One region of the Ectopseudomonas hydrolytica genome, then DNA from elsewhere that is predicted to be linked to it. Evidence: predicted binding sites of a transcription regulator. Region 1 holds the regulator's gene; each other region holds the start of a gene.
What was found. Region 1 encodes LexA, which represses DNA repair genes until DNA is damaged. Its sites were predicted from a motif close to CTGTNTNNNNANACAG; they were not measured.
Positions count from the first base shown of each region.

Region 1 (10,172 bases):
GCGTGCGCCAGAAGGAGCAGCTCAAGGCGCTGCGCAGCGAGGTCGACATCCTCACCCTCACCGCCACCCCGATTCCGCGCACCCTGAACATGGCCGTGGCCGGCATGCGCGACCTGTCGATCATCGCCACGCCACCGGCGCGGCGCCTGTCGGTACGCACCTTCGTCATGGAGGAGAACAAGCCGACCATCAAGGAAGCGCTGCTGCGCGAATTGCTGCGCGGCGGCCAGGTGTACTACCTGCACAACGATGTGAAGACCATCGACAAATGTGCCAGTGAGCTGGCCGAACTGGTGCCCGAGGCGCGCATCGGCGTCGGCCACGGTCAGATGCGCGAGCGCGAGCTGGAACAGGTGATGAGCGACTTCTACCACAAGCGCTTCAACGTGCTGGTGGCCTCGACCATCATCGAAACCGGCATCGACGTGCCCAGCGCCAACACCATCATCATCGAGCGGGCCGACAAGTTCGGCCTGGCCCAGCTGCACCAGCTGCGCGGCCGTGTCGGTCGCAGCCACCACCAGGCCTACGCCTACCTGCTCACGCCACCACGCAAGAGCATGACCGACGATGCGCAGAAGCGCCTGGAGGCCATCGCCGGCGCGCAGGACCTCGGCGCCGGCTTTATCCTCGCCACCCACGACCTGGAAATCCGCGGCGCCGGCGAGCTGCTCGGCGATGGTCAGAGCGGGCAGATCCAGGCCGTCGGCTTCACCCTCTACATGGAAATGCTGGAAAGGGCCGTGAAGGCCATCCAGAAAGGCGAGCAGCCCAACCTCGACCAGCCGCTGGGCGGCGGCCCGGAGATCAACCTGCGCGTGCCGGCGCTGATCCCCGAGGACTACCTGCCTGATGTGCATGCGCGTCTGATCCTCTACAAGCGCATCGCCTCGGCCACCGACGAGGACGGCCTGAAAGAGCTGCAGGTGGAGATGATCGACCGCTTCGGCCTGCTACCGGAGCCGACCAAGCACCTGATGCGCCTGACCCTGCTCAAGCTGCAGGCCGACAAGCTGGGCATCACCAAGGTCGACGCCGGCCCGCAGGGCGGCCGTATCGAGTTCGCCGCGGAAACCTGCGTCGACCCGCTGACCCTGATCAGGCTGATCCAGGCCCAACCGAAACGCTACAAGTTCGAAGGCGCCACCGTCTTCAAGATCCAGGTGCCGATGGAGCGCGCGGAAGAACGCTTCAACACCCTGGAAGCCCTGTTCGAGCGCCTCGCGCCCACCACCTGAAGGACTCACACATGCGCCCACTGCACCTGATCGCCCTGCTGCTCTGCCTGCTGACACCGAGCGCCTTCGCCGAACGCCTGTATCAGGTCGAACTGCTGGTGTTCCGCCAGGCAGGCGAGCCGGTCGTCGCGCCCAAGGTGGCACCGGACGACTGGGCAGGCACGGCATTGCCCATCACCGGCAACGAACGCCCTACCGCGCTCGATGGGGAGGCCGCCAAGCTCAATCCCGGCAACGGCTATCAGTTGCTGCTGCACAAGGCGTGGAGCCAGACCATTGGCAACTCGCCGAGTCGCGTGGCCGTCAGCAGCGGTGAAGAGCACTTCGGCCACCACGCGGTAGAAGGCACCCTGAGCTTCATCCAGGAGCGCTTCGCCGACCTGGATCTGGAACTGTGGATCAACCGCTTCAGCGCCGACGGCCTGCTGGAGAGCAGCGAGCACATGAAGGTCACCCAGCGTCTGAAGGACAACAGCCTGACCTATCTGGACCACGGCGGTCTGGGCGCTCTGGTGCGCATCACCCCCCTCTGAGTCGCTAAAGCAAAAGGGCCGCTAAGCGGCCCTTTTCGTTACTGTCGAATGCTCAACCCGCCAGCACCCGTGCCAGCACCGACTTGACCGTGCCCATGCCCTGCTCCAGCACCCGCTCGATCTCGGCCATGGTGATCAGCGTGCTGGACTTGCCCGCCGCCGGGTTCACCACCAGCGCCAGACAGGCGTAAGGCAGCGCCAACTCGCGCGCTAGCACAGCCTCCGGCATGCCGGTCATACCCACCAGATCGCAGCCATCGCGGTCCATGCGGGCGATTTCCGCAGCCGTTTCCAGCCGCGGCCCCTGGGTGCAGCCGTAAACCCCATGATCACTGAACGCGGCATTCTCGGCGCGCAGCGCTGCCACCAGTCGCTGGCGCAACTGCCCGTCGTACGGCTGGCTGAAATCGACATGGGTGACATGCTCCAGCTCACCCTCATAGAAGGTATGCGCACGTCCGGCGGTGTAGTCGATGATCTGGTGCGGCACGCAGAAATGCCCGGTACCCATGGCGGCGTGGATACCACCGACCGCGTTGACCGCGACTATCGCCTTGGCGCCGGCCTGCTTCAGCGCCCAGAGGTTGGCGCGGTAGTTCACCTGGTGCGGCGGAATCCGGTGCGGCTGGCCGTGGCGGGCGAGAAACAGCACCTCGCGCCCGGCGTAACTGCCCCGCAGGATATCGGCGGAGGGCGCCCCGTAAGGCGTATCCAGCGGCAGCGCTTCGTGAATCGTCAACCCTTCCAGCTGGGTCAGGCCGGTGCCGCCGATAATGGCGTAGACAGTCATAGGCAGGTCCTCAGTCGAGCAACTGGGCAGCTCTCAGGGCCGCCACAGCGGTAAGCCAGCGTGGCGCCTGGCGGTATTCGGTAGTGGCGTGACCGCGGCCACGCATCCGCTCGAGGCGCACCGGCGGTGTCACGCGCAGACGCTGCAAGGCACTGAGCGCCAGCTCGGCCGAAGCGCGGTCGTTGCACACCAGCCCCATATCGCAGCCTGCAGTCAGTGCGGCCTGGATACGCTTGCCGGCATCGCCGACCACATGGGCACCGGCCATGGACAGGTCATCGCTGAAGATCACGCCGTCGAAGCCCAGTTCGCCGCGCAGGATGTCCTGCAGCCAGCGCCGCGAAAAGCCGGCCGGGTGCTCATCCACCTGCGGATAGATGACATGGGCAGGCATCACCGCATCCAGCTCACCGACCAGACGCTGGAACGGCTGCATGTCGCAGGCACGGATCTCATCCAGGCTGCGCCCGTCCAGCGGGATGGCCACGTGCGAGTCGGCCTCGGCCCAACCGTGACCGGGAAAATGCTTGCCGGTGGCAGCCATGCCCGCCTGATGCATACCGCGAATGAAGGCCGCCGCCAGCGCGGCGGCGCGCTGCGGATCGCCCTCGAAGGCGCGACTGCCGACCACCGCACTGCGCTGGTGGTCGAGATCCAGCACTGGCGCGAAACTCAGGTCCAGGCCCACCGCCATTACCTCGGTGGCCATCAGCCAACCGCAATGTTCGGCCAGCTCCTCGGCATTGTCGTTATCGGCAATGGCGCGCATCGCCGGCAATCGCAGGAAACCCTGACGCAGACGCTGCACCCGCCCGCCTTCCTGATCCACCGCCAGCAGCAGGTCTGGACGCAGCGCGCGGATGCTCTGACACAGCTCGCGCACCTGGCGCGGCGATTCGATATTGCGAGCGAAGATGATCAGGCCGCCCACTTCGGGCTGGCGCAGCAGCTGGCGGTCTTCGGCGGTCAACCAGGTACCGGCGATGTCCAGCATCAAAGAGCCTTGAATAGGTGTCGTCACAAAAAATTCCTTAGAGGAGTTCCGCCTCTGCCCACTGCGGACAGGGCGCCTCGTCGATCCTGACCGGGCAGTGCAGTGCCACCCGATCGAACAGAGTCAGCATGTCTGCGTTGCGCAAGCGCACGCAGCCATGCGAAAGCGGCACGCCCATGGGTTCGCAATCAGGCGTGCCATGCAGGTAAATATAGCGGCGAAAACTGTCGACCTGAGCGCCTCGATTGCGCCCGGGCTCCAGGCCACTGAGCCAGAGGATGCGGGTGAGTATCCAGTCGCGGCCAGGGAACTGCTCATGCAGCTGGGGTGACCAGATCTCCCCGGTCCAGCGCCTTGCCCTGAGCACCGCAGCCAGCGGCAGGCCGGCGCCGATCCTGGCGCGCACCTGATGCAGACCGCGCGGGGTGCAGCCTGAACCGTTGCGTTCTCCAGGGCCATTGAGTGCGGTGGAGACCGGCAGACGCAGCACCAGCCGCCCCGCACGAAAACCGTACAGGGCCTGATCGGCAATGGAGATATGCAGCAAATCGAGTTCGGACATGGGCCGCTAGCTTAGCCGAACGGCCGAGCCACGCCCACCCGCAGGGATCAGACCTTGGCCGGAGCGCTTGGCGACTTGCTGCGCGGTTTGAGCTGCGCGGCCGCCAGCGAGGGATCGTTGACACCGGTTTCGGCGCGCATGCCGGCGGCCAGGAAAGGCACCATCATGCGCATCACCTGCTCGATCGAAGTGTTGACGCCGAAATCGGTCTCGGCCATGGCGCGCAGCGCCTTGATGCCGGACATGCTGAACGCCGCGGCGCCGAGCATGAAATGCACACGCCAGAACAGTTCCAGCGGCGGAATGCGCGGGGCGGCATCGTGCACGAGGAGCATGTAGCGGCGGAACACCTTGCCGTACACCTCTTCCAGATACTTGCGCAGGTGCCCCTGGCTCTGACTGAAAGCCAGGCCGAGCAGACGCATGAAGATGGACAGGTCGTTGCCGCTACGCGGCTTGACCGCCAGCGCCTGCTCGACCAGCAGTTCGAGGAGTTCCTCGAGGGTGGCCTGCGTGTCGGCCTTGGCCTGACGACGGTCGAGTTCCTTTTCCAGACTGGCGCAGAAGGGCCCGAGGAAGCGCGAGAAGACCGCCTGGATCAGCGCCTTCTTCGAGCCGAAGTGATAGTTGACCGCAGCCAGATTGACGCCGGCCTTGCTGGTGATCAGCCGCAACGAGGTTTCGGCGAAGCCTTTTTCCGCGAACAGCTGTTCCGCAGCATCGAGAATGCGTTCAACGGTTTCCGACTGAGCCATGAGTTATCACCTGACAAACACTTGTTTGAAACATACGTTTCAGCCCATCGAATTGTCAAGCCGCACGAGCCGTCTTTTGGCCGGCTGGTCACAGCTTACAACAAGCGAAGACGTACTTTGCCGCAAGCAGGTTACAAGCCAGGCGGCAGGCACCGGCAAATTGGGCGTTGCCAAGGCTCGCTTACTGTATATAATCCCAGCCACTGTATAAAAAGACAGAGCCCAGCCATGCTGAAACTGACGCCACGCCAAGCCGAGATTCTCGCCTTCATCAAACGCTGCCTGGAAGACAACGGCTATCCGCCCACTCGGGCGGAAATCGCCCAGGAGCTGGGCTTCAAGTCACCCAACGCGGCGGAGGAGCACCTCAAGGCTCTGGCGCGCAAAGGGGCCATCGAAATGACGCCCGGCGCCTCGCGCGGCATTCGCATACCAGGCTTCGAGCCAGGTGCAGCCAACGAGGACGAAGGCCTTCCCGTCATCGGCCGCGTGGCCGCAGGGGCTCCCATTCTCGCCCAGCAGCATGTCGAGGAATCCTGCCAGATCAATCCTGCGTTCTTTCACCCCAAAGCCGACTATCTGCTGCGCGTGCGCGGCATGAGCATGAAGGACATCGGCATCTTCGACGGCGACCTGCTGGCCGTGCACACCACGCGCGAAGCGCGCAACGGCCAGATCGTGGTCGCCCGCCTCGACGACGAGGTCACGGTCAAGCGCTTCAAGCGCGAGGGCAACAAAGTCTGGCTGATCGCCGAAAACCCCGAGTTCGCCCCGATCGAAGTGGATCTGGAGCAGCAGGATCTGGTCATCGAAGGTTTGAGTGTCGGTGTAATTCGCCGCTGAGGAAACGCCATGCAAGTGCAGCAGTCGTTCGAGCGCCCACAACTTCCCCTTTTCGACGCCTTCCTCGCCCGTGCGTCGAGCGAGCCACTGGCTACCGATGACTTCTCTCGCAGCGAGGATGATCAGGCATTCAGCGAACTGGCTCTGCGCGGCGCAGCCGGCCATTGCCTGCACTTGCTGGCTCCGATTCTGCGTGAGCTGAGCCAGAATCAGGATGCGCGCTGGCTGACCCTGGTGGCACCGCCTGCAAGCCTGACCCAGGCCTGGCTACGCGATGCAGGCCTGAACCGCGAACGCATCCTGCTACTGCACCCGCGACAAGGGCAAAGTGCTCTGCAGCTGGCAGAGGAAGCGCTCAAGCTGGGTCGCAGCCATACCGTGATCAGCTGGCTGCATCCGGTCGAGCGCAGCACTCGTCAGCGGCTGGCACAGGCCGCCAGTGCCGGCGGCGCACAAAGCCTGAATATCAGCCTAGGCTGAAATGCATCTTCACACATGAAAACGGGGCTCCAATGGAGCCCCGTTTGCGTTGTAGCGCAGCGACTTCAGTGCAGGACGCGCGGCCCTTCTTCCTCGCTACTGAAATCACCCTCGGCCATTCGACCGGCCATCTGCACCCCGACGTTGAGCATGGCCTTGGCCACCTCGATGTGCTGCCCCTGCAGGAAAGCCTTGGCATCGGCAGAGAAGTCCAGAGTCACCAGCGCCTCTTCATCCTCTGCGCGGCGCAGGGCAATACGCCCATCGGGCAGTTCGACGATTTCCAGAAAGGATGTAGGCATGGCTCAGTCTCTGTGCAAAAACACGACATTGTAACAGTCAGCCGGAGTCATCCCCAGCCCACTGGTCCAGTTAAACGCAATCAGCACTCGCTGAGACCTTCGCGGAAACGCAGCACCAGGGTCTTGAGCTGCTGCCGCCAGGCATCGACATCATCGAGGCTCAGTTCGGCCGGCTCTTCACCAACGCTGACGGCCGTGATCAGCGGCATGGATGGGTCGACCTTGGCCTTGCGCTCCTCGCGCGGCGGCTGAAACAGCTCGGCATAGGCAGCCAGCAACTCGGCCAGCCAGGTTTCGCGCTGCTGCGCCAGTTCCACCAGTTCAGCCAGCTCGGGGCTGGGCGCGCCCTCGAGCACTGCCTGCTGAACGAAAGCCTCGACACGCGAGGGCGCAGCGTCGCTCATGCGGTAGTAGCCGGCGATCTCGTGACACAACCCGAGCAGGCCGCCGTACAGGTGAAACAGTGCGGCCTCGCGCTCGGCCTGCACCAGCGCCTGAACGTTGAATGCGGAGGACGCCTCGGCCTTGCGCCAGTTATCCAGGGCAATGCCGGCGAAGAAGATCTTCTGATTGGTGCGGGTATAGATTTCTTTGGCCATTGCGGCGACCTCCACAGCAGATCGGGTCATGATACGCGCGTCGGGCTATAGCCAGACGCGCATCTCGTCAGCCTTTCCTGGCCTTTTAATGATCCAGCGACAGAGCCGAGCCTGGCTGACGACACCCGGCCGACGCGCAGCAGAACGTGGACAGCCCCTAGCGCTTGTCCTCGACCTTCCACTTGCCGCCATCGTAGAAGGCGCGCCAGCCAGTCGGCTTGCCGTCCACCTCCGACTGCACGTACTGCTCCTTGGTCTTGCGGCTGTAGCGGATTACCGCCGGACGACCGTCCGGATCCTTCTGCGGCGCTTCGAGCAGGAAGTGGTACTTGGGGTCGATCTCGTGCTTGTGCGGAATCAGCTCCAGCACCAGCGGCGCACGAGTTTCGCGGTTCTTCGGAAAACCGCTGGCGGCCAGGAACAGGCCGGAAGCGCCGTCACGCAGCACATAGGTGTCGTCCACCTTCTCGCACTTGAGTTCGGGCATCTTCACCGGGTCCATCTTCGGTGGTGCAGCCTCGCCATTCTTCAGCAGCTTGCGGGTGTTCTTGCAGCTGGGATTGGTGCAACCGAAGAACTTGCCGAAGCGACCGGTCTTGAGCTGCATCTCGCTGCCGCACTTGTCGCATTCCAGGCTCGGGCCTTCGTAACCCTTGATGCGGTACTGGCCCTGCTCGATCTCGTAGCCACTGCAATCGGGGTTGTTGCCGCAGATGTGCAGCTTGCGGCTCTCATCCAGCAGGTAGGCATCCATGGCGGTTGCGCAGATCGGGCAGCGATGCTTGCCCAACAGCACCAGGGACTCGGACTCACCCTCGTCGTCCGCGGCGATCTCGTCGCCCGGCACCAGGTTGATGGTGGCCTTGCAGCGCTCCTTCGGCGGCAGCGCATAGCCGGAACAGCCGAGGAACACACCGGTGGAAGCGGTACGAATCATCATCGGCCGCCCGCATTCGCGGCAGGGAATATCGGTCAGGGTCGGCTGGTTGGCACGCATGCCGCCCTCGCCCGCTTCGGCCGCTTCGAGCTTCTTCTTGAAGTCGCCGTAGAACTCGTCGAGCAGATGCTTCCACTCGCGCTCGCCCTGGGCCACGTCGTCGAGATGCTCTTCCATGGTGGCGGTGAAGCCGTAATCCATCAGGTTGGCGAAGCTCTCGTCGAGACGCTCGGTGACGATATCGCCCATCTTCTCGGCGTAGAAGCGGCGGTTATGCACCGTCACATAGCCACGATCCTGAATGGTGGAAATGATCGCCGCATAAGTGGACGGGCGGCCGATGCCGCGCTTTTCCAGCTCCTTGACCAGACTGGCTTCGGAGTAGCGCGCCGGCGGCTTGGTGAAGTGCTGGCTGGGGTCGAGCTGGATCAGCTTGAGGCCCTCGCCTTCCTTCATTTCCGGCAGGACATCGTCCTCGCCCGGTTTGCTCTGCTGCGGCAGCACGCGGGTGTAACCGTCGAACTTGAGGATGCGGCCCTTGGCACGCAGCTCGAAGGCGCCGGCGGCCACGGTGACGCTGGTGGACAGGTACTCGGCCGGCGGCATCTGGCAGGCCACGAACTGGCGCCAGATCAGGTCGTACAGACGCTCGGCGTCACGCTCCATGCCCGACAGCTGGGTCGGACGCAGGTTGACGTCGGACGGACGAATCGCTTCGTGCGCCTCCTGAGCGCCTTCCTTGCTCGAATACAGATTGGGCTTGCCCGGCAGATACTTGTCGCCGTACTCGCTGCCGATAAAGCCTCTGACCATTTCAATCGCGTCGGCCGACAGGTTGGTCGAGTCGGTACGCATATAGGTGATGTAACCGGCCTCGTAGAGACGCTGGGCCATCATCATGGTCTTCTTCACCCCGAAGCCCAGGCGGTTGCTCGCCGCCTGCTGCAGGGTGGAGGTAATGAAGGGAGCCGACGGCTTGCTGCTGGTCGGGCGGTCTTCACGCTTGACCACGCTGTAGCTGGAGGCCTTGAGCTTCTCCAGTGCGGCCATGGCCTGTGCTTCATTGACCGGTTTGAACGCCGCACCGCCCTCGCGGACCACCTCGAAACGCACCTTGGCGTTCTTCGCCGTGCCGAGATCGGCGTGCACTTCCCAGTATTCTTCCGGGACGAAGGCGCGGATTTCCTTCTCGCGCTCCACCACCAGCTTCACCGCCACCGACTGCACGCGGCCGGCGGACAGGCCGCGGGCGATCTTGGCCCACAGCAGCGGCGAGACCATGTAGCCCACCACGCGGTCGAGGAAGCGCCGCGCCTGCTGGGCGTTGACGCGGTTGATATCCAGCTCGCTGGGCTTGGAGAAGGCTTCCTGGATCGCCTTCTTGGTGATCTCGTTGAACACCACACGCTTGTAGCGGGCGTCATCGCCACCGATGGATTCGCGCAGGTGCCAGGCAATGGCCTCCCCCTCGCGGTCCAAGTCGGTTGCGAGATAGATGGTGTCGGCATCCTTGGCCAGGCGGCGCAGTTCTTCGATCACCTTTTCCTTGCCGGGCAGGATCTCGTACTTGGCCTTCCAGCCGTGCTCGGGGTCGACGCCCATGCGCGCGAACAGCTGACGTTTGGCCTTTTCCTTGGGCGACAGCGCAGGCGCCTCGGCGGCGGCCTTGCCGCGCTTGGCCGGCTCCTTGGTGGCGCTTGCCGAGCCGCTGGTAGGCAGGTCACGGATGTGGCCGATGCTCGACTTCACCACGTACTGGCTGCCCAGATACTTGTTGATGGTCTTGGCCTTGGCCGGGGATTCCACGATGACCAGCGATTTGCCCATGGATCAGAAAATTCCTGAATTGCGAAATATAGAAGGCAGGGAGCCTTGAGGCCCCGCTATATATAGTGGTGACCAAGCGAAGGTCAAGCGCAGGGACTGCGCAGTCAGGCTTCCGAACTGCCGATAGGGCTGACTTCGGCCTGAATCAAAGCAAAGCGTGGAACGCGCTTGCCGTCCACTTCGATCTCTTCGCGGAACATGCTCAGCGGCCGCACCCACAGGCCGAACTCGCCGTACAGGGCCTGATAGACCACCACTTCTTCCTCAGTCTCGGAATGGCGTGCCACGCCGAATACGCGGTACTGCGGGCCT
Region 1 is NZ_CP099397.1:3,528,244-3,538,415, forward strand. It holds gene mfd (transcription-repair coupling factor) at 1-1,238, shown strand, start outside; gene L1F06_RS16450 (peptidoglycan binding protein CsiV) at 1,250-1,771, shown strand; gene L1F06_RS16455 (S-methyl-5'-thioinosine phosphorylase) at 1,824-2,561, opposite strand; gene nagZ (beta-N-acetylhexosaminidase) at 2,572-3,570, opposite strand; gene L1F06_RS16465 (L,D-transpeptidase) at 3,593-4,117, opposite strand; gene L1F06_RS16470 (TetR/AcrR family transcriptional regulator) at 4,165-4,872, opposite strand; gene lexA (transcriptional repressor LexA) at 5,101-5,715, shown strand; gene sulA (SOS-induced cell division inhibitor SulA) at 5,725-6,195, shown strand; gene L1F06_RS16485 (hypothetical protein) at 6,261-6,497, opposite strand; gene L1F06_RS16490 (DUF6586 family protein) at 6,578-7,096, opposite strand; gene topA (type I DNA topoisomerase) at 7,254-9,860, opposite strand; gene L1F06_RS16500 (DUF1653 domain-containing protein) at 9,965-10,172, opposite strand, start outside.

Region 2 (10,172 bases), 660 kb from region 1:
TGCCAGACCACCACGTTGACCAGCCCGAATTCGTCTTCGAGGGTGACGAAGATCACCCCGCTGGCAGTTTGTGGGCGCTGGCGACCGATCACCAAGCCGGCAACGCTGACCGGACGCCCGGGTTCCACCTCCGACAGCTCGCGTGAGCTGCGACAGCGCTGCGCTTTGAGCTGACGGCGCAATAGCGCCAGGGGATGAGGGCCCAGCGTGGTGCCCAGGGTCGCGTAGTCGGTGAGCAAATCCTCGCCGACCGAGGGCAGCGGTAGTTCTACCGATGCCTCGTTGGGCGCGGCCAGGCCGGCGAACAGCGGCAGTTGCGGCTCGACGCCGGCGACTGCCCAGCGCGCGCGGTAGCGGTGGCCGGCGAGACCGCGTAAGGCGCCGGCGTCGGCCAGTTGCTCGCGGGCTCGGGCATCCAGTTCGGCACGCTGGCTGAGATTCTGGACATCGATGAAGGGGCCGGCATGGCGGGCCGTCTCGATGCGCCGCGCAACCCCCTCGCTCAGTCCCCGGATCAAGCGCAGGCCCAGGCGGATCGCCGGCTGCTCTTTGCCGCATGGCTCCAGCGTGCAGTCCCAATCGCTGTAGCGGATATCCGCTGGCCGAACCTCGATACCGTGTCGACGGGCATCCTGCAGCACCTGGTCGGGGCTATAGAAACCCATCGGCCAGCTGTTGATCAGCGCGCAGGCGAAGGCTGCCGGTTCGTGGCATTTCAGCCAGCAGCTGGCGTAGGTGAGCAGGGCGAAGCTGGCGGCGTGCGATTCGGGAAAGCCGTAGCTGGCGAAGCCCTCGATCTGCCGGAAAATGCGCTCGGTGAATTCCGGCGTGTAACCCTTTTCGAGCATCCGCGACGTCAGCCGCTGGCGGTGTGGTTCCAGACCGCCGTGACGCTTCCAGGCGGCCATGCTGCGGCGCAATTCGTCGGCCTCGCCCGGCGTGTAGTTGGCGGCGACGATCGCCAGCTCCATCACCTGCTCCTGGAAAAGTGGCACGCCGAGGGTGCGCTCGAATACCGGGCGCAACTCTTCGGACGGGTAGGCCACCGGCTCCTCGCCGTTTCGCCGACGCAGGTAGGGATGCACCATGTCACCCTGGATGGGGCCGGGGCGGACGATGGCCACCTGGATCACCAGGTCGTAGAAGGTCTTCGGGCGCAGGCGCGGAAGCATGGCCATCTGTGCTCGCGACTCGATCTGGAACACGCCGATGGTGTCGGCGCGGCTGATCATGTCGTAGGTCGCTCGATCCTCCTGGGGCAGGGTCGCCAGTGTCCAGCGCATACCGCGGTATCGGCCGATCAGGTCGAAGCTCCGGCGCAACGCGCTGAGCATGCCGAGGGCCAGCACATCGACCTTGAGCAGACCGACCAGATCGAGGTCGTCCTTGTCCCACTGAATCACGGTGCGCTCGGCCATGGTTGCGTTCTCCACCGGCACCAGGGTCTCCAACGGATGCTCAGAGATCACGAAACCGCCTGGATGCTGCGACAGATGGCGGGGGAAACCGATCAGCTCGCCGGTCAGCGCCAGCACGCGGCGCAGCAGCGGGTTGTCGGCGTCGAAGCCCGCTTCGGCCAGGCGTTCAGCGGATGGCGCGTGGTCACTCCAGCGCCCGCAGCAGTCGGCCAGCGCGTTGATCTGATCCGGTGGCAGGCCGAGCGCCTTGGCCACGTCTCGTACCGCGCCAGCGCCGTGATAGGTGCTGACCACAGCGGTGAGCGCAGCGCGCCCCCGGCCGTAGCGGCGAAACACGTACTGGATAACTTCCTCGCGGCGCTCGTGCTCGAAATCCACGTCGATGTCCGGTGGCTCGTTGCGCTCGCGGGAGAGGAAGCGTTCGAACAGCAGCTTGCTGTGCGTGGGATCGAGTTCCGTGACGCCTAGCGCAAAGCACACCGTGGAGTTTGCCGCCGACCCGCGCCCTTGGCAGAGGATGCCCTGTTCGCGGGCGAAGCGAACGATGTCATGGACGGTGAGGAAGTAGCTCTCGTAGCCCAGCTCCGTGATGAGCGTCAGCTCGTGCTCAATCAGCGCGCGCACTTCTGAGGGCATGCCCTTCGGCCAGCGTGAGCATGCGCCTTGCTCCACCAGCGCGCGCAGCCAGGAGGCCGCGTCATGGCCGGTGGGCACCAGCTCGTGCGGGTAGTGGTAGCGCAGCTGGCCGAGATCGAAGGTGCAGCGTTCGGCGATGCGCAGCGTTTCGGCGAGCAGTTCCGGTGGATACAGCTCGGCCAGTTCTTCACGTCGGCGCAGATGGCGCTCGCCGTTGGGGAACAGATACGCGCCGGACTCAGCCACCGGCAAGTGGTGGCGGATAGCGGTCATGCAGTCCTGCAGGGCACGCCGGCCACGAGCGTGCATATGCACGTCGCCGCAGGCCACCGGCGGCAGGTCGAGGGCTCCAGCCAGGTCAAGCAACCGGCGCAGCCGCGCGGCATCGTCCGGGCCGCGATGTAGCTCGATGCCGAGCCAAAGCCGCTCAGGAAAGCGCTCGCGCAGCCAGGGAGCGTTCCGGGCATCGTCCTCCGGCAGCCAGATCGCCAGCAAGCCATCCGACGGTACCTCCAGATCCTCGCGCAGCAGGTGGTAGGAGCCTTTCTCTGCGCGGCGTCGGGCCAGGGTGATCAGCCGGCACAATGTCTGGTAGCCGGCAAGGTTCTCGGCCAGCAGAACCAGTTTCGGGCCGTCCTCGATCTTCACCTCGCTGCCGACGATCAGTGGCACACCCGTGTCTTTCGAGGCCTGCCAGGCGCGGACGATGCCGGCCAGCGTGCATTCGTCGGTGATCGCGAGGGCGCAGTAGCCTAGACGTGCGGCGCGCTCGAACAGCTCGCGGGCGCTGGAGGCGCCACGCTGAAAGCTGAAGTTGGACAGGCAGCGCAGCTCGGCGTAGCTGTTCATGCGAACCAGCCGTGCAGCAGCAGTGGCCCCTCATCGTCGACGGTGCGGAAGGCCCAGCCTCGTTGGCCGGTGCGGGTCTCCACTAGGTAGTAATCGCGGCGCACGTCGTCGCCATCCCACCAGCCGGACTCGATACGCTCAGGTCCCGAGAGAATGCGCAGAGAGGCTTCGTGCAGCGGTTGTGGTTCGGCCAACAGCCAGCCGGGTCGTGGGCCTGTAACGGGCAGCGGGCCGCCTTGCCGGTGTTCGCCGAGCTGCCAGGCGTGTTCGGGGCGGTGGTCGGCACGAGCGCCGAGCCCCTGCACGGCATCGTCTCCCAAACGGGCGCGCAGGCGCTCGCGCAGCTGCTCCCAGGGGAGTGACTGCTGGGGGCGCTCATCGAACAGTTGGCGGCGTTCCGGGGTGAAGGTCGGCAACTCGAGTGCCACCAGACGTATGGCCTGCACGGGGGCAGGCAGCTTCACCTGTTCCAGACGGCCGCGGGTCAACTCGAAGAGCATGGCCGCGTCGCGCTCGGCGGCCAGCAGACCGACTTGCACCTCGCTGTCGGCCAAGTCACGGTGTTCCAGGTGCAGGGCGAAGCGCTGCACGCCGCTGTCACGTCCGGTCAGATAGGCGGCGAGGTCGGCGGTCAGGCGTCGCAGCGGGAACAGCAGGGCCTGGTGCGACTCGACCTCGTAGTTCAGCTCGATCCGCGCGTCGAACACGTCTGGCGGCTGGTAGAAGTCCAAGGCCAGTGGCCGGTTACCGAGCAGCGTGTCGAGGTGAACCAGCACCTCGGCGGGAAAGCGCTTCGCCAGGCTGTCGCGGGGTAGGGCGAGCACCTGTCGCAGGTGGCGCAGGCCCATACGGGAGAACGATGTTGCCACTTCATGGGGCAGGCCGAGGCGATCCACCGGCTGCGAGTTCAGTATCTGGCGTAACTCCCCTGTGTCGGTCACCGCCAGGCCGTCGTGGGCGTTGGCCAGCACCCGTGCGGCGGCCGGATTAGGGGCGGCAGTGATGCGGTGCTGGAAGCCCAGCGCGGTCAGTTCCTCACGCAGGCGTGCCTCGAATTGTGACCAGGGGCCGAACAGGCGCAGGCTCGACTGCACCTCCAGCAGCAGGCAACGCGGATAGTACAGGCTGACCTGAGCGCTGAAGCCATAGCCCCAGGCGGCGAGGAACTGTTGCCACCGTTCGATCGCTGCCACGTCGTAGTCAGCGGTGGCGAAGCTGCGACTCAGCGCCTGGGCGGCGGTGAGCGACTGGCCGGGTTTCAGGCCGAGTGCGCGCGCCGCGGGGCTGACCGCTTGCAGCATGCGGCGTTGCGGCGGTCCGGCGAGCAGCGCCAAGGGGGCGTCGGCGTTGGCGTGGTGGCGCAGTACGCCATCCATTGCCAGCTGTGGTAGCAGGATACAGGCCCAGAGCATGGCGGCTTTACTGCCAGGCGCCGGCTGTGATCGGATGGGCCGGAGCTAGACCGCCGCGGCACTTGAGTACGCGCAGTTGTGCTGGCTGGCCGTCGATGGCCAGGCGCAGCGCGGCAGGCGAGGGATTCACCGCCTCACGCAGTGGCCGGTAGGCGAAACCGAGGGTTTGACCACTTTCGGCGGCGACCTGCAGGCGCCGTAACGCGCGGTCGTCGGCTTGTTTGAGCCAGCACAGCACGGCGCCGCAGCTCCCCGAGCGTAGGCATTGCTCTGTGGCCCACAGCGCATCGCGACCCGCTGTCTGGACGATAACCAGGTGGCGCAGATCGACGCCGGCGGCCAGCCAAGCCTGGGGGTAGGGAAGATGGGGAGGAGCGACCAGCACCACCCGCTCGCCGGCGGTGGTTAGGCGTGCCAGCGTCGGCCACAGCAAGCGCAGTTCGCCGATGCCGGTGGCGGCGACGAGGAGCTCGCTCAGCGCCGAATCCGGCCAGCCGCCGCAGGGAAGGGCAGCGTCCAGCTCGGTATGCCCGGTCGGCTGAGTGGCGGATGGCGAGATGACGGCCTGGCCGCGCCAGACGTGGCGCGCCTCAAGCAGGCGGTCAAGGGCGACCACAGATGTCATAGCAGAGGAAATCCGAAATACTGTATGTAAATACAGTATTTGGCCTGTCCCAGGTTTCGGTCAAGTCGAGGCGATGAATGCCGCGCCCAGGTGTGGATAGCGGGGGAAGGTCCTTGTGGATGGCTCAGCTTACGGGGTTCCGTGTGTGACCACAGTTGATTGCGTCTCTCCAACTGGAGAATGCTTTCCCCTTAGCACGGCATCTGGACTGCATGGGCACGCTGGATTAGGCGGCCGACAACGGCTGGGGGCGGTCGATGAGACTGAATCAGGTAGGTGGTTACGTAATGCGGTTTGCCGGCCAGCGGTCGCATCACGATGCCCATCCTGCGTAATGCGCTGATGTGGGATCTAGTACAGATGCCGATACCGTAGCCAGCGGCAATCAGGGCCATCATGAGCTCAAAGGACTGCACTTGCTCTGCAACGTTGGGCGCTGTCTTTGCTGTTTTCAGCAGTGAGTCGATCTGTCGGCCTGGTGTTTCATGGCTTCCTAGGCTCAGGAGGATCAGGGGATACCTGACGACTTGTTCTAGGGGAATATCTGCAAAGGCCAGTAGTGGCGACCGGAGAGGAACGGCAACCGCTAGTTCGTCGCGCCATAGTGGCACAGAGCAAACGGAGCCTTCATCGAGGACGGAGGTGGAGAACCCCAGTGTGTAGCGGCCCTCTATCAAGCCCTTTGCCTGATCCTGTCTGGTTGTCTCGATAATACGGACAGGGGTTTCAGGTTCTTCGGCCCGTTGCTTTGCCAGTAGCGCCCCAAGGGGGGCGAGTAGTGCATTGTGGGAAACGGCAATGTGCAACGGCGCATGGTCATGGTTTTTCAGCACGACTGTCTCCCGGAACAGGCAGATTCATCCGCTCCACGATAATAGCAGAATGAGTTAAATTAAACGTGGTTTAGGTTGGTGCGCTACTAGACGCTTCTGCGGATTATGCAGAAGCGAGCAGTTCGGCCTGGCCGACCCAAGGGCGCAAGAACCTACGAAGCTGAGCCAGCACGGGCATTCGGTATGGCTGTTCGTGCGCTGCGTACGGAAAGGGGGATCGCCCAGGAAATGCTGGCCAACCTAGCGGACATCGAGCGTTCCCACATGGGAAAGATCGAACGCGGCGAGCACTTGCCGACTCTGGTGGTTATCTTGCGGATAGCCGAGGCGCTCAATTGCAGTGCTGCCCAGCTTGTTGCTGATACCGAGAGCAACCTGAAAAAATTACGGCTGCAGGCTGATTCCGCTTCTGCCCCTGACAATCCACTTACTCCTGGTGCTCATTCTTGAAGGGAAAGGTGGGGGCTTGCTCATGGGGGCGTATCGATACCCGGATGAGCGAACCTGTGAGGGGCGGTAGGGCCTAGCCTCCACGCATGATGAAGTGGGTATTGATGAATGCCACGCTCAGGTGGAAGGTGCCGGGGGGAAGGGCCCGGTTGGGCCCTTGGGTGTCGCAGGTGATTAGTTGACTGCATCCTTCAGGGTCTTGCCCGCCCGGAAGCTGGGTAGCTTGGCTGCCGCGATCTTTATCGTCGCGCCGGTCTGGGGGTTGCGACCCTCCCGTTCGGCGCGGGCTTTCACCGAGAAGGTGCCGAAGCCCACCAGCGTGACATCGTCACCTTTCTCCAGGGCGGTGGTGATACTGCTGGTGATGGCCTCCAGCGCACGGCCTGCGGTGGCTTTCGGCAGGTCGGCGGAACGCGAGATAGCTTCGATCAGCTCGGTTTTGTTCATGGCGTACTCCTGGTAGGGCTCTGAAAGGTCGGGAGTATAGCTACTGGCGGGGCCACCTCGTGCCTCATCATCCAGAAAGTCAGCTCCCTGAGCTGGTTCGTGTCGTTTCGTGATTCCACACGAGGGCGTTCTACCCAAGCGCTTTAGTGCCTGAGCCGTTCCGGTTGGACGACATCGAGCAGTGACCTGTGGCAAGCCTGAATTCAGCCTGGGATGTCCGAAATAGAGCCTCCTGCATCGGCCTCCTTGCGGCTCACCTCCCTTGGATAGCTGACTCGCTCGGTGGTGTCGTCACATATTGTTGCAAAGATATTTCCTATCACTTTGATAATCATTCCTAATTGATATTGCTGCGTGTTAGCTTCCACGCCGCCGCAGATGTGAACGCATCATGACGGCGCTTGAAGATAATAATGCCAACCAAAATCATGACCAAAGGAGAGCATATGAGAAGCACTGTCACTTCTGATCTTGCCCCCGCAGCACGTCTCACGCCGCTGGCTGCAGCACTGTTGATCGCCATGGCCCCTCCGGCGTTCGCCGAAAGCGACGTCCCCTCTCAAACCAAACAGCTGCAGCTGGACACGGTTAGCGTGATCGGTAACCCGGAGGACCCGCAGAGCTCCACCGGCTCAGCCTACGTGTTGACCGAGCGGGAGCTGGAAAAGTTCTCCTCCACCAACATCAACGACATCCTGCGTAGCGTTCCAGGGGTCTACACCCGCGAAGAGACCGGGCAGGGCGTGTTCCCGCGCATCAGTATCCGCGCCTCCTCTGCTGGTCGCAGCGACCGAATTTCGGTGCTGGAAGATGGCATCCCCGCCGCCATGTCGCCCTATGCCAACCCTCGGCCTATTACTTCCCCAACGTCGGTCGTATGCACAGCATCGAGGTGCTGAAGGGGCCGGAGATCCTGTTGCATGGCCCGCACACGACCTCTGGTGTGGTCAACCTGATCTCCACGCCGATTCCCGAAACCGCTGGTGGCAAGCTGAATGCGGAGTACGGTTCCTTCGGCACCCTCAAGTTGCATGCCAACTACGGTGCGACCGAGGGCCAGTGGGGCTTCCTGGTGGAAACCTACCAGAGCAAGGGTGATGGCTTTCACGACATCGATCGTTCCAAACACACTGCCGGACACGATATCGAGGAGTACATGGGCAAGGTGCGCTGGACCAGCGCCCCGGACGCAGCCTATTACCAGCATGTGGACGTCAAGCTGCAGTACGGTGTGGAGACTGCCGACGTCAGCTACCTGGGCCTGACCGATGCCGACTTCAAGCGCGATCCTAACCGCCGCTATGGTTTGAGCGAGCTTGAGCGGATGGATCGTGGCCGCAAGGCCGCCAGCGTGCAGCATGTGTTCGGCTTCAGCGACAACACTTTCCTCACCACCACAGGTTACTGGAGCGATACCTACCGCTACTACAACCGGCTGAACCAGATCAACGGCATCAATCTCGGCGGTGTCACCGACATCGTCAACAATGGTGGTGCAGGTGCCGACCTCATCCAGGGCATTCTCGACGGTACGGCCGATACCACCCACGCCAACGGCGTGCGCTACGGCCATAATGATCAGGCATTCGTAGCCAAAGGCGTGAAGATGGAACTGCAACACTGGTTCGAGACCGGTGCCCTGCAGCATGAGCTCATCACCGGCGTGCGTTGGCACGAGGACACCACCAAGAACGCGGTCAGGGGCGTTCCAACAGCATCTATCAGCAGGTCAATGGCAGCCTGGTTCACCAGTCCACCGGACTGGCGCCGCGGCAAGAGGGTGAGGCCGAGGCTTGGTCCGCCTGGATCGGTGATCGCATCACCTTCGGCAAGTGGAGCCTGCTGCCGATCGTCCGCTACGAAGATATCGAGACCAAGGCCAACATTGCTCACAACGCGACCCCGGCCCAGCATGCTGCGCGGAATACCAACAGCCTGAGCAAGACCACCGTGGGCCTCGGTGCCAACTACGCTCTGAACGACCAGTGGACCCTGCTGGCGGGTGTGCATGAAGGTTTTGCTCCGCCCGGCAACGGCGTTGCGGATGGTACCAAGGGCGAGGAAAGCATCAACTATGAAGGCGGTGTGCGCTATCGCAACGGTAGCTTCGGCCTGGATGCGATCGCCTTCCTCACCGATTACCAGAACGCCACTCGTCCCTGCATGGTCGCCAACCCCTGCCCGGACGGCTCGGTGGACGGCTCCCAGCAGGACGGCGAGAAGGAAGTCTATGGCCTTGAGGTCGGGATGTTCGCCGATCTGTACAGTGGTGGTGGCATCACCGTTCCGCTGCGCTTGGCCTACACCTACACGGATGGCGAGTACACTCGCGCTTCCGATAATGGTGCGGTGCTCAAGGGCGACGTCATCGAGTACACGCCGAAGCACATCGGTTCGCTGCAGGTTGGCGTCGAAGCCGATCGTGGCTGGCGCGCCTATGCTGCCCTGAACTACGCGGACAGTTCCTACACCCACAACAGGGCCGGGCGTAGCGGGGTGGATGACCGCTTCCTCAAGACCGACAGCCTGATGACGGTGAATCTGGTGGCGTCTTATCCGCTGTCGGAAGAGACCGAGGTGTATGCTCGGGTCGACAACCTGTTCGATGAGCAGGAAATCACCCACCGTGGTGCCGATGGTGCGCGTGGCAATGCGCCGCGCAGCTACGCTCTCGGTATCCGCCTGAACTTCTGATCCCCTCCGCTCTCTCCCTGTTCAACAGGGGGAGAGCTCCTTCCTGCTGGATGGCCACATCCAGGCCGTACGTCCTGTACCTAAATACAACTTCTCTCGGTATGGCCGAAGCCCTTGCTCCAGGGCTCGCCGTTCTTTATGGAAATGATTTTCTACACGTTTTGACTGTATTTTTTCTGCGCTCATACGTCTCTATTTAGTAGGCTTTTATTTCTTGGCAGGGGCAGGTGGGTAGGGATGCCCGGGCGCATATACCAACAAGGAAAATTGACATGTTAATTTCAGCTCAGCGGGTTCCTGAGCCCGAGCCGACTGCAAGCAGCGTCGAGCCTGACCCCCGGCTTATGCGTGAGCTTTTGCATGCCGCCGGGCTTCGTACCACCCTGACGCGTCAGAAGGTGGCAGCGGTGCTCTATAGCGCCGGGAAGGACGGTGTCTCCGTCAAGGACTTACACCAGAAATTGGCTGTAGCCGGCGAGCCACTGGACGTGCGCAGTGTGCGCCAAGTGCTGAGCCGCCTGAAACAGAAGGGATTGCTGGTATTGCAGGAGCGTGGTCGATATTGCTTTGCCCCAGATATTTTGTGTCCGCCGCGCAACGCTGTGCCACCAGCAGTACGTCAACCTTGATGCAGGCGTTGGTGCAGGAGTAGCAATCCAAGCAGCGTCGCTGCTGCGAAAATCGCTCCGGTCAGGAACGTGCCTTGGTAGCCGACCAGATCCCACAGCGCGCCGGCGACGATGCTGGCCAAAAGCAGGGCCAATCCAGTCAGCAGATGGAACATACCGAAGGCTGTGCCGCGCAGCTC
Region 2 is NZ_CP099397.1:2,868,466-2,878,637, reverse strand. It holds gene L1F06_RS13325 (error-prone DNA polymerase) at 1-2,903, opposite strand, end outside; gene L1F06_RS13320 (Y-family DNA polymerase) at 2,900-4,315, opposite strand; gene imuA (translesion DNA synthesis-associated protein ImuA) at 4,323-4,940, opposite strand; gene L1F06_RS13310 (LysR family substrate-binding domain-containing protein) at 5,132-5,773, opposite strand; gene L1F06_RS13305 (helix-turn-helix domain-containing protein) at 5,879-6,223, shown strand; gene L1F06_RS13300 (HU family DNA-binding protein) at 6,398-6,670, opposite strand; gene L1F06_RS13295 (TonB-dependent receptor plug domain-containing protein) at 7,084-7,569, shown strand; gene L1F06_RS13290 (TonB-dependent receptor domain-containing protein) at 8,339-9,364, shown strand; gene L1F06_RS13285 (hypothetical protein) at 9,637-9,993, shown strand; gene L1F06_RS13280 (MFS transporter) at 9,984-10,172, opposite strand, start outside.
Region 2: the regulator LexA is predicted to act here: its motif matches at 4,961-4,976, upstream of imuA (translesion DNA synthesis-associated protein ImuA).

Region 3 (10,172 bases), 770 kb from region 1:
TGGTCAGGCGGGCATCGGCCTTGGGGAATTTCTCGAAGGCGAAGCGCGGGACCTTGGTTACCACGTAATCGATGGCCGGCTCGAACGACGCCGGGGTGCGACCGCCAGTGATGTCGTTGGACAGCTCGTCGAGGGTGTAGCCGACCGCCAGCTTGGCGGCGATCTTGGCGATGGGGAAGCCGGTGGCCTTGGAGGCCAGTGCCGAGCTGCGCGACACGCGCGGGTTCATCTCGATCACCACCATGCGCCCGGTGTTCGGGCAGATGCCGAACTGCACGTTGGAGCCGCCGGTTTCCACGCCGATCTCACGCAGCACCGCCAGCGAGGCGTTGCGCATGATCTGGTATTCCTTGTCGGTCAGGGTCTGCGCCGGGGCCACGGTGATGGAGTCGCCGGTGTGTACGCCCATCGGGTCGAAGTTCTCGATGGAGCAGACGATGATGCAGTTGTCCTTCTTGTCACGGACCACCTCCATCTCGTATTCCTTCCAGCCGATCAGCGATTCGTCGATCAGCAGCTCGTTGGTCGGCGACAGGTCCAGACCGCGGGCGCAGATTTCTTCGAATTCTTCACGGTTGTAGGCGATGCCGCCGCCGGTGCCGCCCATGGTGAAGCTGGGGCGGATGATGCAGGGGAAGCCCACCATCTCCAGCACGCCGTAGGCTTCTTCCATGCTGTGGGCGATACCCGAACGCGGGCAGGCCAGGCCGATGTCCTTCATGGCCTTGTCGAAGCGCGAGCGGTCTTCGGCCTTGTCGATGGTGTCGGCGTTGGCACCGATCATCTCGACGCCGAACTTTTCCAGCACGCCGTGGCGCTCCAGGTCCAGGGCGCAGTTCAGCGCGGTCTGGCCGCCCATGGTCGGCAGCAGCGCGTCCGGACGCTCCTTCTCGATGATCTTGGCCACGGTGGCCCACTTGATCGGCTCGATGTAGGTGGCGTCGGCCATGGCCGGGTCGGTCATGATGGTGGCCGGGTTGGAGTTCACCAGGATGACGCGGAAACCTTCTTCCTTCAGCGCCTTGCACGCCTGGGCGCCGGAGTAGTCGAACTCGCAGGCCTGGCCGATGACGATGGGGCCGGCGCCGAGGATCAGGATGCTTTTGATGTCTGTACGTTTTGGCATAGCGGTTACTCGAATCCTTGGGTCAGTCGGCGGGGCTTAGCGGCGCTTGGCCATGGCTTCGATGAAGCGGTCGAACAGCGGGGCCACGTCGTGCGGGCCGGGGCTCGCCTCCGGGTGGCCCTGGAAGCTGAAGGCGTCCTTGTCGGTGCGCTCGATACCCTGCAGGGTGCCGTCGAACAGCGACTTGTGGATCGGCCGCAGGTTGCTCGGCAGGCTGCCTTCATCCACGGCGAAACCGTGGTTCTGGCTGGTGATCATCACCACGCCGGTATCCAGGTCCTGCACCGGGTGGTTGGCGCCGTGGTGGCCGTGGCCCATCTTCAGGGTCCTGGCGCCGGAGGCCAGGGCCAGCAGCTGGTGGCCGAGGCAGATGCCGAACACCGGAATCTCGGTTTCCAGAATTTCCTTGATCGCCTTGATCGCATAGTCGCACGGCTCGGGGTCGCCAGGGCCGTTGGAGAGGAACACGCCATCGGGATTCAGGGCCAGCACTTCGCTGGCCGGCGTCTGCGCCGGTACCACGGTCAGGCGGCAGCCACGGGCGACCAGCATGCGCAGGATGTTCAGCTTCACGCCGTAGTCATAGGCAACCACGTGATACGGCAGGTCGGCAGCGGCGATCTCCGGATGGCTGTCGCTTTCCAGGTTCCACACGCTGGAGCGCCACTCGTAAGACTTGTCGCAGGTGACTTCCTTGGCCAGGTCCATACCCTTGAGGCCCGGGAAACTGCGCGCCAGTTCCAGCGCTTTCTCTTCGGTGGCGTCGTCACCGACCAGGATGCAGCCGTTCTGCGAGCCTTTCTCGCGCAGGATGCGGGTCAGGCGGCGGGTATCGATACCGGCGATGGCGACGGTGCCGTTCGCTTTCAGGTACTCGTCCAGCGGTTGCTTGTCGCGCCAGTTGCTGGAGGTCAGCGGCAGGTCGCGAATGATCAGGCCAGCAGCCCAGACGCGATTGGACTCGGCATCTTCCGGGGTGGTACCGGTGTTGCCGATGTGCGGGTAAGTCAGGGTGACGATCTGCTGGGCATAGGACGGATCGGTAAGGATTTCCTGATAGCCGGTCATGGCGGTGTTGAACACCACCTCTCCGATCGTCTGGCCATCGGCCCCGATGGAATCGCCGCGAAAAATGCTGCCGTCAGCAAGGGCCAAAATGGCAGGTTTGGGGGCTGGCTTAGTCAAGAAGACCTCCGTCTCGATCAAGGCTTGAAGCAAACGCAGGTTGTAAAAAAGCGGGATGACGTGTGAAGGTCATCCCGCTTTTTTATTTGAGCCATTCTGCGTAACTTTAGTGGACACACTAAAACAGGAAGCTTACAGGAAAACCCTTTTTCGGTCCACCCGATAAGACGCCCAGTCACACATTCGCGTCAGCGCAGCCCCAGCACGTCCTGCATGTCGTACAGGGCAGGCGAACGCTGCTGCAGCCACAGCGCCGAACGCACCGCGCCCTTGGCAAAGGTCATGCGGCTGGAAGCCTTGTGGGTGATCTCCACACGCTCGCCGTCGGCGGCGAACAGCACGGTGTGATCCCCTACCACGTCGCCGGCACGCACGGTGGCGAAACCGATGGTCTCGCGCTCGCGCGCCCCGGTCTGACCTTCGCGGCCATACACGGCGACCTTCTGCAGATCACGCCCCAGCGCATCGGCGACCACTTCACCCATGCGCAGCGCCGTGCCGGACGGCGCATCGACCTTGTGCCGGTGATGCGCTTCGATTATCTCGATATCCACGTCATCGCCCAGCACGCGGGCGGCGGTATCCAGCAGCTTCAGGCACAGGTTGACGCCGACGCTGAAGTTGGCGGCGAAGACGATCGGGATCTGCTTGGCCGCTTCGCTCAGCTGCTGCTTCTCTTCCACGGTAAAGCCGGTGGTGCCGATCACCATGGCCTTGCCGGCCTGACGGCAGACCTCCAGGTTCTTCAGCGTTACCGACGGGTGGGTGAAATCGATCAGCACGTCGAAATCATCGACCACCGCCGCCAGATCACCCGCCAGGGTCACGCCGATCTTGCCCAGGCCGACCAACTCACCGGCATCGGCACCGATCAGGCTGCTGTCGGCGCGATCGATGGCCGCGCTGAGCGTTGCGCCCTCGGCCTGACTCACGGCCTCGATCAGGGTCTTGCCCATGCGCCCGGCGGCGCCCATCACTGCAATACGTTGCATACATCAGCTCCAAGCCGTCGCCCCGGCATTGCCGGGGCGCTTTGGGGTTAAACGTCGCCGAAGAAGCGCTTGACGCCCTCGAACCAGCCACTGGCCTTGGGCGAGTGGGAGTCATCGCCCTGCAGCGACTTGCGGAACTCATCGAGCAGCTCGCGCTGACGCTTGTTCAGGTTGACCGGCGTTTCCACCGCGACCCGGCACATCAGATCGCCCGCCGCGCCGCCGCGCACCGGGGCCACGCCCTTGCCGCGCAGACGGAACAGCTTGCCGGTCTGGGTGCCTTCGGGGATCTTCAGCTTGACCCGGCCATCGAGGGTCGGCACTTCCAGCTCGCCGCCCAGCGCCGCATCGGCGAAGCTGATCGGCACTTCGCAGTACAGGTGCTTGCCGTCACGCTGGAAGATCGCATGCTCACGGACGTTGACCACCACGTAGAGGTCACCAGCCGGACCGCCATGCGTACCGGCCTCGCCCTCGCCGGACAGGCGAATGCGGTCACCGGTATCGACGCCCGGCGGCACCTTGACCGACAGGGTCTTGCTCTCTTCCACGCGCCCCTGACCGTGGCAGCTGCCGCAGGGGTCGGTGATCATCTTGCCGCTGCCGTGGCAGCGCGGGCAGGTCTGCTGCACGGAGAAGAAGCCCTGCTGCATGCGCACCTGACCGATACCACCACAGGTGGTACAGGTGACCGGGCTGGTGCCCTTCTTGGCGCCGGTACCATCGCAGGTCTTGCAGCCGACCAGGGTCGGCACGCGAATGGTCACGGTGGTGCCGCGCACCGCTTCTTCCAGGTCCAGCTCCAGGGTGTAGCGCAGATCCGAGCCGCGCTGGGCGCCGCCGCGCGAGCCACCGCGGCCACCGCCGAAGAAGTCGCTGAACACGTCGCCGAAGATGTCGGAGAAGTTGGCACCGCCGAAACCGGCGCCACCGCCGCCGCCCATCTGCGGGTCGACGCCGGCATGGCCGTACTGGTCGTAGGCCGAACGCTTGCCGGCGTCGGAGAGCACTTCGTAGGCCTCGTTGGCCTCCTTGAATTTCTCTTCGGCGCCCTTGTCATCCGGGTTGCGGTCCGGGTGGTACTTCATCGCCAAACGCCGATAAGCCTTCTTCAATTCGGCTTCGCTGGCGCCGCGCTCGACCCCCAGTACCTCGTAATAGTCACGTTTTGCCATAGTTGTGCTGCACTCTCAGATTCGTGAGCTCCAGATACGCCGACGCGGGAGAAGGCTCCCGCGCGGCGAATCCTGCCCGTCGCGAGCGACGGTGGAGCGTAAAGAAGAGGCGGCCCGCTTGCCGGGCCGCGTCCCTTACTTGTTCTCCTTGACCTCTTCGAACTCAGCGTCGACCACGTCGTCGGCAGCGTCCTTCGGCTCTTCCGCGCCCGGCTGAGCGGCGCCCTGCGGCTGCTCGGCATACATCTTCTGCGCCAGCGGCGTGGTGGCTTCGGACAGTGCGTTCATCTTGGCCTCGATGGCGGTCTTGTCGTCCCCCTTCACGGCCACTTCCAGCTCGCCGATGGCCTTCTCGATGGCCGCCTTCTCGTCGGCAGTGGCCTTGTCGCCCGCTTCGGTGAGCATCTTGCGGGTGGCATGCACCAGCTGATCGCCCTGGTTGCGCGCGGTGGCCAGCTCCTCGAACTTGCGGTCTTCCTCGGCGTTGGCCTCGGCATCACGCACCATCTGCTGGATCTCTTCCTCGGACAGACCGGAGTTGGCCTTGATCACGATGGACTGCTGCTTGCCGGTGGCCTTGTCCTTGGCGGACACGTGCAGGATGCCGTTGGCGTCGATATCGAAGGTCACCTCGATCTGCGGCACGCCACGCGGAGCCGGCGGAATCTCGGCCAGGTCGAACTTGCCGAGGGACTTGTTCTGCGCAGCCTGCTTACGCTCGCCCTGCAGCACGTGAATGGTCACGGCGCTCTGGTTGTCGTCGGCAGTGGAGAACACCTGCGACTTCTTGGTCGGGATGGTGGTGTTCTTTTCGATCAGTGCGGTCATCACGCCGCCCATGGTTTCGATACCCAGGGTCAGCGGGGAGACGTCCAGCAGCAGCACGTCCTTGACGTCACCAGCCAGTACCGCGCCCTGAATGGCAGCGCCCATGGCCACGGCTTCGTCCGGGTTGACGTCCTTGCGCGGCTCCTTGCCAAAGAACTCGGCAACGGTCTTCTGCACCAGCGGCATACGGGTCTGGCCGCCGACCAGGATCACGTCGTCGATCTTGCTGACGTCGATACCGGCGTCCTTCAGCGCGATACGGCACGGCTCGATGGTGCGCTGCACCAGGTCCTCGACCAGCGACTCGAGCTTGGAACGGGAGATCTTCACGTTCAGGTGCTTCGGACCGGTGGCGTCTGCAGTGATGTACGGCAGGTTGACGTCGGTCTGCTGGCTCGAGGATAGCTCGATCTTGGCCTTCTCGGCAGCTTCCTTCAGGCGCTGCATGGCCAGCGGGTCGCCCTTGAGGTTCATGCCGGTTTCTTTCTTGAATTCGTCGACGAGGTAATCGATCAGGCGAATGTCGAAGTCTTCACCACCGAGGAAGGTGTCACCGTTGGTGGCCAGCACTTCGAACTGGTGCTCGCCGTCGACTTCGGCGATCTCGATCACCGACACGTCGAAGGTACCGCCACCCAGGTCGTAGACGATCACGGTGTGGTCGCCCTTGGCCTTGTCCATGCCATAGGCCAGCGCCGCCGCGGTCGGCTCGTTGATGATGCGCTTGACGTCGAGACCGGCGATGCGACCGGCATCCTTGGTGGCCTGACGCTGGCTGTCGTTGAAGTAGGCCGGCACGGTGATCACCGCTTCGGTCACCGGCTCGCCCAGGTAGTCCTCGGCGGTCTTCTTCATCTTCTTCAGCACTTCGGCGCTGATCTGCGGTGGCGCCATCTTCTGGCCGTTCACTTCGACCCAGGCGTCGTTGTTGTCCGCCTTGACGATCTTGTACGGCACCATCTGGATGTCTTTCTGCACGACGTCTTCGTCGAAACGACGACCGATCAGACGCTTAACCGCGTACAGGGTGTTGTGCGGGTTGGTGACGGCCTGACGCTTGGCCGACTGACCAACCAGGATTTCGCCATCGTTGGCGTAAGCGATGATGGACGGCGTGGTGCGAGCGCCTTCGGCGTTCTCCAGCACCTTGACGTTGCCGTTTTCCAGAATGGAGACGCAGGAGTTGGTGGTCCCCAGGTCGATACCGATGATTTTGCCCATGAAAATTCTCCCGAAACTTTGATTTTTCCGGCGCCTCGTTTCTCAGGCGCCGGCAGCACTAAAACGCTTGACTGAAAAATGGGGTCGCCCCCGAAAATTTCAAGCCTGCTCGTCGATGGACGGCGGCGGCGTGGTCGGCGCCTTGCTGACCACGACCATGGCCGGGCGCAGCAGACGACCGTTGAGCAGATAACCCTTCTGGAACACCTTGAGCACCGAGTTCGGCTCGACGTGGGTGCTTTCTTCCATCGCCATGGCCTGATGGTGCTCCGGGTTGAACGGCTCGCCATGCGGCTCGACCGCCTCGAGCTGATGACGCGCCAGGGTGTCGATGAACAGCTTGAGGGTCAGTTGCATGCCCTCGCGCACGCCCTTGATCGCCTCGTCGTCCGGGCTCGACAGCTCCAGGCCGCGCTCCAGGCTATCGACGACCGGCAGCAGATCGTTGGCGAACTTCTCCAGTGCGAACTTGTGCGCCTTCTCCACATCCTGCTCGGCGCGACGACGTACGTTCTGCAGCTCGGCCGCCATGCGCAGCGACTGATCCTGCGCCGCAGCCAGCTGCTCTTCCAGGGCCTGCACGCGAGCCGCCAGGTCGTCGCTCGGCGCGGCATTCTCGGCCGCCTGCGCTTCGGGGTTCTGCGTATCCAGGTTCTGTTCGTCAGCCATGCCTTCCTCCTCTCGATTGAATCGGCGCGAGTCAAGCCCGCGCACCTGCCGCCTATATGGAGCCAATTCCACAGCTTTCAAGGGGCGATAGCGAGGATTGCCAGGAAAAGAAAAAACACTGTATAAATAACCAGACATCAATTCGGGAGCGTTCGCCATGCTGGTGCACCTGTCCATTCACAACTACGCCATCGTCGACCACCTCGACCTCGAACTGGACGGCGGCATGAGCGCCATCAGCGGCGAGACCGGCGCGGGCAAGTCGATCATGCTCGACGCCCTCGGTCTGTGCCTGGGCGATCGCGCCGACAGCGGCGTGGTACGCCCCGGTGCAGACAAGGCGGACATTCTCGCCAGCTTCGACCTGGCGGACATCCCCGAAGCGCGTGCCTGGCTCGCCGAGCGCGACCTGGACAGCGACGGCCCGTGCATCCTGCGCCGGGTGATCACCGCCGAAGGCCGCTCGCGCGGCTATATCAATGGCAGCCCCTGCCCGCAGGCCGACCTCAAGGCCCTCGGCGAGCTGATCATCGATATCCACAGCCAGCACGAACACCAATCGCTGCTCAAGACCGACACCCACCGCCGCCTGCTCGACGAGTACGCCGGCAGCCAGGAACTGGCGCGCCAGGTGCAGCTGGCCGCACAGCGCTGGAAACAGACGCGCAACGAGCTGGAGCGCATCTCGAGCCAGGGCGACGAGCAGCGCGCCCGTCATCAGTTGCTCAGCTACCAGCTCGAAGAACTGGAGAACCTTGCTCTCGGCGAAAACGAACTGGAACAGCTGGAACAGGAGCACAAGGCCCTGAGCAATGCCGAGGCACTACTCGGCGCCTGCCGCCAGGTGCTGGAGCTGTGCAGCGAGAGCGATGCCGGCAACGTGCTGTCGGCACTCACCGCCAGCCTCAACCGCCTCGGCGCTTTCGGCGGCCAGGGCGGCGCGCTGGCGGAAGCGAGCAACCTGCTGGCCAGCGCACAGATCCAGGTCGAGGAAGCCGTGGGCGAACTGAACCGCTTCGTCGATCACTTCGATGCGGACCCGCAGCGCCAGCAATTTCTCGAAGAACGCCTGGACAGCATCTACACCCTGGCGCGCAAGCACCGCATCCAGCCCGGCGAACTGGCCGCCCTGCAGCAGCAGCTGTTCGAGGAGCTGGAAAACCTCAACGCCGACGACCAGGCCGGCGAACGCCTGAGCGAAGAACTGGCCGCCTATGAACGTCATTATCAGGAAAAGGCCGCCGAGCTCAGCGCCCTGCGCAGCAGTGCCGCCGAGCGCCTGGCCGCCGCCGTGGAGCAGGAAATGCAGGCGCTGGGCATGCCGGGCGGGCGTTTCAGCATCCAGCTGCAGGCAATCAACAGCGAAGAGCCGCATGCCAATGGCCTGGAGGCCGTGGAGTTCCTGGTCAGCGCCAACCCCGGTCAGCCGCTGCGCGGCCTGGCCAAGGTCGCCTCGGGTGGCGAGCTGTCACGCATCAGCCTGGCGATTCAGGTGATCACCGCGCAGACCTCGCGCGTGCCGACCCTGGTATTCGACGAGGTGGACGTCGGCATTGGCGGCCCCACCGCCGAAGTGGTCGGCCAGCTGCTGCGCCGCCTGGGCGAACGCGGCCAAGTGCTGTGCGTCACCCACCTGCCGCAGGTCGCCGCGCAGGGCCATCAGCATCTGTTCGTGCACAAGCGCCGCGGCGTCGACGCCACTTCCACTGCCGTGAGCAAGCTGGATGAGACCGGCCGCGTCGAGGAGATCGCACGCATGCTCGGCGGCGTCGACCTGACCGAAGAATCCCTGGCGCATGCCCGCAAGATGGTCACCAACGCCCAGGCGGCCTGAAACGACGCAGCCGGCCGCAATCCGCAAGCCCCGGCTTGCAGCCGGGCGAGGCCAAAGCAAAAAAGGCGACCCTAGGGTCGCCTTTCTCATTGCCGCAGAAGCATCAGCTCTTCTTGCGCACGTACAGCACCAGGTTGTGATCGACCAGCTCGAAACCGTGCTCCTTGACGATTTCCTTCTGGCGCTTCTCGATCTCGGCGTCGAAGAACTCGATCACTTCGCCGGAATCGACACAGACCATGTGATCGTGGTGGCCACTGTCGGCCAGTTCGAACACCGCATGGCCGCCATCGAAGTTGTGACGCACCACCAGACCAGCAGCCTCGAACTGGGTCAACACGCGGTACACGGTCGCCAGACCGACGTCTTCACCGGCTTCCATCAGTGCCTTGTAGACGTCTTCCGCACTCATGTGGCGGTGCTCGGCGTTGTCCAGCATCTGCAGGATTTTGACCCGTGGCAAGGTCACCTTCAGTCCAGCTTTGCGCAGTTCGTTATTTTCAACCATGGTCTGCTTTCTCATGGATGCTGCTTCGCAGCATCCTTCAATACGGGTATGATCCGGGGTTCAAGTTGCCCAAGATAGTGGAAGTCACCCTCCGATGCAAAAAACCAAGCTCTTGCTGACCAGCCTGTCGCTGACCGGGCTCTTCGCACTCGCCGGTTGTTCATTCCCCGGGGTTTACAAGATCGACATTCAACAGGGCAATGTCGTGACACAGGACATGATAGACCAGCTGCGCCCGGGAATGACCCGACGCCAAGTGCGGTTTATCATGGGCAACCCGCTGATCACCGACACCTTCCACGCCGACCGCTGGGACTACCTATACAGCATGCAACCCGGCGGCACCCAGCGCCTGCAGGAACGCGTCAGCCTGGTGTTCGACGGCAACGATCAACTGGTCGGCCTGGCCGGCGACTTCATGCCCGGCGTCAGCCGCGATCAGGCCATCATGGGCGAAGGCAGCGACACCAGCAGCGCGCAGCCGCAAGCCAGACCGCAGAGCGAAACGCCGCCGGCGCCCGGCTCGTTGCTGGAGCAGATCCAGCGCGAAGTGGACCAGGTGGAAACCGTTCCGGTCCCCACGCCAGAGCCGCTGGACACCGATCCGCAGTAACACGCGGACACGAAAAAGCCC
Region 3 is NZ_CP099397.1:4,301,271-4,311,442, forward strand. It holds gene carB (carbamoyl-phosphate synthase large subunit) at 1-1,126, opposite strand, end outside; gene carA (glutamine-hydrolyzing carbamoyl-phosphate synthase small subunit) at 1,163-2,311, opposite strand; gene dapB (4-hydroxy-tetrahydrodipicolinate reductase) at 2,500-3,303, opposite strand; gene dnaJ (molecular chaperone DnaJ) at 3,351-4,478, opposite strand; gene dnaK (molecular chaperone DnaK) at 4,614-6,527, opposite strand; gene grpE (nucleotide exchange factor GrpE) at 6,627-7,196, opposite strand; gene recN (DNA repair protein RecN) at 7,354-9,030, shown strand; gene fur (ferric iron uptake transcriptional regulator) at 9,134-9,538, opposite strand; gene L1F06_RS20235 (outer membrane protein assembly factor BamE) at 9,633-10,151, shown strand.
Region 3: the regulator LexA is predicted to act here: its motif matches at 7,315-7,330, upstream of recN (DNA repair protein RecN).